DNA from 2 places in the Lentibacillus sp. Marseille-P4043 genome. Region 1 is predicted to be linked to the other one. Evidence: predicted binding sites of a transcription regulator. Region 1 holds the regulator's gene; the other holds the start of a gene.
The links. Region 1 encodes LexA, which represses DNA repair genes until DNA is damaged. Its sites were predicted from a motif close to CGAACATATGTTCG; they were not measured.
Positions count from the first base shown of each region.

Region 2: the regulator LexA is predicted to act here: its motif matches at 2,172-2,185, upstream of uvrB (excinuclease ABC subunit UvrB).

Region 1 covers NZ_LT984884.1:2,944,782-2,948,220, reverse strand. The annotation lists gene glnA (type I glutamate--ammonia ligase) at 1-1,025, shown strand, start outside; gene lexA (transcriptional repressor LexA) at 1,065-1,688, opposite strand; gene C8270_RS14630 (YneB family resolvase-like protein) at 1,975-2,631, shown strand; gene C8270_RS14625 (DUF896 domain-containing protein) at 2,717-2,950, shown strand; gene tkt (transketolase) at 3,051-3,439, shown strand, end outside.
Region 2 covers NZ_LT984884.1:2,053,636-2,057,074, forward strand. The annotation lists gene C8270_RS09970 (metallophosphoesterase) at 1-812, opposite strand, end outside; gene C8270_RS09975 (MGDG synthase family glycosyltransferase) at 962-2,074, shown strand; gene uvrB (excinuclease ABC subunit UvrB) at 2,248-3,439, shown strand, end outside.

The DNA.
Region 1 (3,439 bases):
TTGAAGGATGTCCAAGATATAATTTGAAACGAAATCTTAAAAAAATGGAAGAATTAGGTTACTCAGCATTTAATATTGGTACAGAACCAGAATTCTTTTTATTTAAACTAGATGAGCATGGTGACCCATCATTGGAATTGAACGATCGGGGCGGGTATTTTGATTTAGCTCCAACAGATTTAGGGGAAAACTGCCGTCGTGATATAGTTCTTGAATTGGAAGAAATGGGATTTAATATTGAAGCATCCCATCATGAAAGTGCACCAGGTCAACATGAAATTGACTTCCAATATTCCGATGCAGTTAAACATTGTGATGATATTCAAACATTTAAGCTTGTTGTTAAGACGATCGCTCGAAAACATAACTTACATGCAACATTTATGCCTAAACCATTATTTGGTGTTAACGGCTCTGGTATGCATGTAAATATGTCCTTATTTAAGGATGGAGAAAATGTATTCTTTGACAATGATGGGGATATGCAGCTGAGCGAAATAGCGTATCAATTTACAGCTGGACTTATTAAACATGCTACAAGTTTCACTGCTGTGACAAATCCAACTGTAAATTCCTATAAACGTTTAGTTCCGGGATATGAGGCGCCAAGTTATGTTGCGTGGTCAGCACAAAATCGGAGTCCATTAGTACGGATCCCGTTTTCAAGAGGATTAAGTACCAGGGTTGAACTTAGAAGTGTTGACCCCGCCGCAAACCCTTATATGGCTATGGCAGTACTTCTTGCGTCAGGTCTTGATGGGATTACGTCAAAACTAACACCGCCAGAACCAGTAAACCGCAACATTTATGTAATGGATAAAGCAGAACGTGAAAGAAACGGAATCAAAGACTTACCTGCAACATTGATGGATGCACTAAGTGAGTTGGAAAAAGATGAAGTTGTTTCAGTTGCACTAGGTGAGCATCTTTATGAGCATTTTATTGAGGCTAAAGAGATTGAATGGGACATGTTCAGAACAACTGTACACCCATGGGAACGTGAACAGTATTTAGCGTCTTATTAAAAAATCCCCTTGATACGTATTCAACGTATCAAGGGTTTTTTAATGGATGTTTCGGTATAATCCAATTACTTTACCTAGAATCGTAACATTTTGATAGATTAACGGTTCCATTGTTGCGTTCTCAGGTTGTAAGCGAATATGATCTTTTTCCTTGAAGAATCGTTTTACTGTAGCTTCATCCTCATCTGTCATTGCCACAACAATATCTCCGTTTTGCGCCGTGTTTTGTTGTTTTACAATAACCATGTCACCATTTAATATACCAGCTTCGATCATGCTTTCTCCTTCGATTACTAAGACATATAAACTATCATCTGGTCCTGCGCTTGAACTTGGCAAGGGGATGAATTCTTCAATATTTTCTACAGCGGTAATCGGAATTCCGGCGGTAACTTTTCCTATAACCGGTGCATATCGGGCCTCTTCTTTCGGTATATTATTTTCTTCTGACGGATTTAAAACCTCTATTGCTCTAGGTTTCGTCGGGTCTCTCCTTATATAGCCTTTACTCTCTATTCTTGCAAGATGACCGTGAACAGTAGAACTTGACGCAAGACCAACTGCTTCAGCTATTTCTCTTACGGACGGTGGATAGCCTTTTTTGCTAACCTGGTCCTTAATAAAATCAAGAATCATTTGCTGCCTTTTGGAAAGTTTAGTCATTTAGCAAACACCTCACGCATATTATTTATTGATACTAGTTTATCACTAGAATCATTAATAAGCAAACGTTCGTTCGAAAATACATTGACAAGATCGTACGTTCGATGTACTATATTGATAGACGAACAATAGTTCTTATTTGATGAAGGAGCTGATTGATATGTTTGGAAAACTTACTAAAACAGATGTATTCTATCTTGTTACTTTTGCTTTAACATTGGGGTTTTTATACTTTTCAATGGTTACCAGCGCATAGTATACTGATATAAGTGAAGGGGTAATTGGATTGAAAGCGATTCTTTATTGTCGGGTAAGTACAGATAAAAAAACGCAGGAAACATCTTTAGCACGACAAAAGCAGGAACTCATCAGTCTTGCAACACGTTATGAATTCACTGTTGTTGAGATAATCGAAGAGCAAGCAAGTGGTTACGATATAGACCGTGATGGTATATTTCAGCTACTTGATTACTTTTCTGCCAATAAAGCGGATTGTTTACTGATCCAGGACGAAACTAGGTTAGGGAGAGGGAATACAAAAATTGCGTTATTTCATCAACTGCATAAATTGAATATATCGATATACACTGCAATTCAGGACGGACAGTTGGAACTATCCGAATCCGATTCAATGGTTTTACAAATTGTCGGAATTGTTGAGGAGTATCAGCGGAGGATTCACAATACAAAAATTAGACGGGGAATGAAAAAAGCCATTCACGAAGGTTATGATCCAAGTAAGAATTTAACACATCGCAATCAAGCGCCTGGTAGAGAAAGAAAAACATTCCCTATTGAAGAAGTTGTCAAACTGAGACAGAAGAATTTAACCTTTGAGGAAATTGCTAATACACTAAATGGCATGGGACATTCGGTTTCCAAAGCAACGGTTCATCGAAGATATCAAGAACATCAAGAACATCAAGAACATCTTAACGCTTGAAACTCTTATAAAGGAAAGGTATCATGAAAAGGCAAGAACGTGATTATTGTTCTTGCTTTTTTGCATGGTACAGGAGGTATTTTTTATGATAGCCAAAGAGAAATTAGATAGAATAAATAAATTAGCTAATAAGTCGAAAACTGAAGGGTTGACAGACAAGGAAAAAAAAGAACAAAAAGAACTCAGGCAAGAATATTTACAAAACGTTCGTAAATCCTTTAAAAATCAATTTAAAACAATGACTGTTGTTGACCGCGAAGGCAATGATGTTACACCACAAAAGTTGCGTGACCTGCAAGGAAAAAATAAAGATCAATAATTGCCAATACTATTAAAGGTAAAGTATTACTTGTGGGAAATCCATCTTCATTATAAAATGTTAAGAGGTAGAAAGTATGTAAAATGAAAGGGGAATAAATATGTCAAAAGATGTCGAGCAGTTATCCATTAATACAATACGAACGCTAGCAATTGACGCAATCGAAAACGCAAATTCAGGTCATCCAGGTTTGCCAATGGGTGCCGCTCCGATGGCGTATACACTGTGGACTGATTTTATGAACCACAATCCAAAAAATTCAAAATGGTTTAATCGAGACAGGTTTGTTCTTTCAGCTGGCCATGGTTCCATGCTTTTATATGGGTTGCTTCATTTATCAGGATATAATGTTACCATTGATGATTTAAAAGGATTTCGTCAATGGAATTCAAAAACACCTGGCCATCCTGAAGTACATCATACAGATGGTGTAGAAGCAACAACTGGACCTCTTGGACAAGGTATTGCAATGTCGGTAGGAATGGCAAT
Region 2 (3,439 bases), 890 kb from region 1:
TGCGTTGTAATACGATGGAACGTAATTTCTGGGCGGCTGCCAATGCGGATATTTAATCCTGTTTGACCTAACCCTTCACTAATGTAGTATGGCATGTCGTTTTGCTTATGCAGCCCTTTAATAATATGTTGACGGGCAAGTTTTCCCATTTTAGCTAGATGGTATGCTTTTGGGTAACATATTTGTCCGCCGTGAAAATGACCTGCCATCAAATAGTCGAATTTATAACTGTCCATGTCCAGAACTACTGTTGGGTCATGAGTCAGAATAATGTTTGTCCCATTTTTAACATGTTGAAAAGCTAATGGGATATTACTTCGATTCGTACTATAGTCATCAATGCCGATAATATTTACCTTGCTTTCGTTTATTGTGATTGTTTCACTAGCATTTTGTAAAACATGGCAACCGTAAGTTTCTAACAGCATTTTAAGTTCATGAAGGTCTGTGTCATGAAGAACGTAATCATGATTGCCAAAGACAGCATAAATCCCGTACTTCGGATGTAAATGCTGGAGAACGTCCAAATAAGGTGCTAGTTTTGGAATACTTCGTTTGCGATCTAAGAAATCACCTGTTAGAGCAATGATATCAAACGATTCGTTTTTTAGTTTAGTTGCTAATTGTTCTGGTGTTATCGAGATATGTTCTACATGTATATCGGAAAGATGCAGGATGGATAACGACTGCTTCAGATTGTTTGGCTGATTTGCGACTGTGATTTTATTAATTGTAACGTCTTTTGTGTTTTTATATGCTTTATAGATAAGAATAATGATAATGATCAAAATAAGCGTAAGTATAATTTTCATAGAAGAAATCTCCTCTCCACTTAAAATTATACCATGCGTCGTTAAGCTGATTGAGAGGTAATTGATGGGATTAGCTAATAGAGTACAAAAAAGTCCGGTGAAAATTTTTATCCTTCTCTTTGAACACAACTTATTTGGAGATGATCGCAATGAACCAACGGATAGCAGCTTTGTTTTTGCCATTTATGCAAATTCAAACAGGGCATCATCATGTTGCAGATGCCATAATACATGATTTGAAAAAATGTGAGCAAAAAATAAGTTGTGAAAAAGTGGATATCTTGTCCTATAGTTATGGGGGGATTGAGAAAGCAGTGTCATCCACTTATTTGACGTGGATCAAACTATTCCCAAATGTTTATAATTGGCTCTACCAGCATGCAGCATATAACCGAACCATTCACTCCAGTCGTCATGTTCTTTATGAATTATTATTTACATATTTTTTTAAGCGATTGATTCAGGAGAAAAAGCCTCGAATAATTTTTTGTACACATGCGCTTCCATCCATGATTGCCAGTAGATTAAAGGAGAAAAAACAGCTTGATGCGATAATTATTAATGTGTATACGGATTATTTTATCAATCGTATATGGGGGTTACATGGTATTGATTATCATTTTGTCCCAACTGCTATGGTCAAAGATTACTTAGTAGATCAAGGAATCCAAGCAGATCGTATTTTTATTACTGGCATTCCTGTCCATTCTGCATTTTTCAGACAGGGAAAGGAGCGGCAGATGACAAGAACAATTACACTGCTTGTTACTGGTGGAAGTCTTGGGGTTGGGGCAATCGCACGTTTACTGGATAAAATATGCGAAGATTGTCTTCGTTTTCATATCTTATGTGGTAAAAATAAAAAGTTGTACGAAGAGATTAAACGGAGAAGTAATCCGAATGTTATCCCTCATTCTTACATAACATGCAGGGATGAAATGAATGATTTATACGAACAAGTTGATGCTGTCGTGACAAAACCAGGAGGTGTCACAATCAGTGAAAGTTTACAAAAAAAGAAACCGATTTTTGTTTTTAATCCATTGCCGGGTCAAGAGGAAATTAATGCGGATCAATTGCAACAGCAAGGATTAATAATACGATCAACACTAAACGATTTGGAACATCAAATTATTAGCTTTTTCTCGAACAGCAACCAAAGGGAAATGTACCAGCAAAAAATGAAGGCGTATCACAAAAATCTCGTGGAGGAATCAATATACGAAATTGTTGACAAATTAATAGCTGCCCATACTAATTAGAAAAACATCAGCGACTGGCTGGTGTTTTTGTGTTTGGCTAGAGATGATTTTATAGGTTAGATTTCGGGTACAATGGACAATAGATAAGCAAAGTGTTAGAATATTTGTTCGCGTTTATGTTAAACTAGATAAATAATGATAAGATGATTACGAAGATGAACGGAGGTTGCCTTGTGGAAGAACAGTTTGAACTAGTGGCTAAATATGAGCCTCAGGGAGATCAACCGAAAGCAATAAAAGAAATAGTTGACAAAGTGTTGGCAGGTCAACGTCATCAAACGCTACTTGGGGCAACGGGTACAGGGAAAACATTTACCGTCTCAAACGTTGTCCAGGAGATCAACCGACCAACACTTGTTATAGCACATAATAAAACATTAGCAGGTCAGCTTTACAGTGAGTTTAAAGAATATTTTCCGAATAATGCTGTGGAATACTTTGTAAGTTTTTACGATTACTATCAACCAGAAGCATATGTACCATCATCAGATACATTTATTGAGAAAGATGCTAGTATCAATGATGAGATCGATAAATTACGCCACTCAGCAACGTCATCACTTTTTGAACGTCGTGATGTTTTAGTAGTTGCTAGTGTCTCTTGTATTTATGGACTAGGTTCACCAGAAGAATACGGTAGTCACATGCTTTCATTAAGAATGGGAATGGAAAAAGAACGTGATCAATTGTTACGAGACTTGGTAGATATCCAATATGCGAGAAATGATATTGATTTTCAACGTGGTACGTTCCGTGTGCGGGGGGACTCTGTTGAAGTAATTCCTGCTTCTCGAGAAGAACATTGTTTGCGGATTGAATTTTTTGGTGATGAAATAGATCGAATTCGTGAAGTTGATGCACTTACAGGAGAAATTATTGGTGACCGTGAGCATGTAACGATTTTCCCTGCTTCCCACTTTGTTACGCGGGAGGAAAGGCTGAAAAAAGCGATCGAAAACATTGAAAAAGAGTTGGAAGAACGATTAAAGGAATTACGCGATCAGAACAAACTGCTAGAAGCACAGCGACTAGAACAACGGACAAATTATGACATCGAAATGATGCAAGAAATGGGTTTTTGTTCAGGAATTGAAAACTATTCAAGGCATTTAACGTTGCGTGAGGAAGGTGCAACTCCTTATACCTTGTTTGATTATTTCCCAGACGACTTCTTGGTGGTTATCGATGAATCACACGCTACACTACCACAAATTAGAGGGATGTATAATGGTGACAGGGCTAGAAAACAAGTATTAGTTGATCACGGGTTTCGGCTTCCGTCAGCATTGGATAATCGACCATTGAAATTTGGTGAATTTGAGAAGCAAACCAATCAGCTCATCTACGTTTCGGCAACACCTGGAC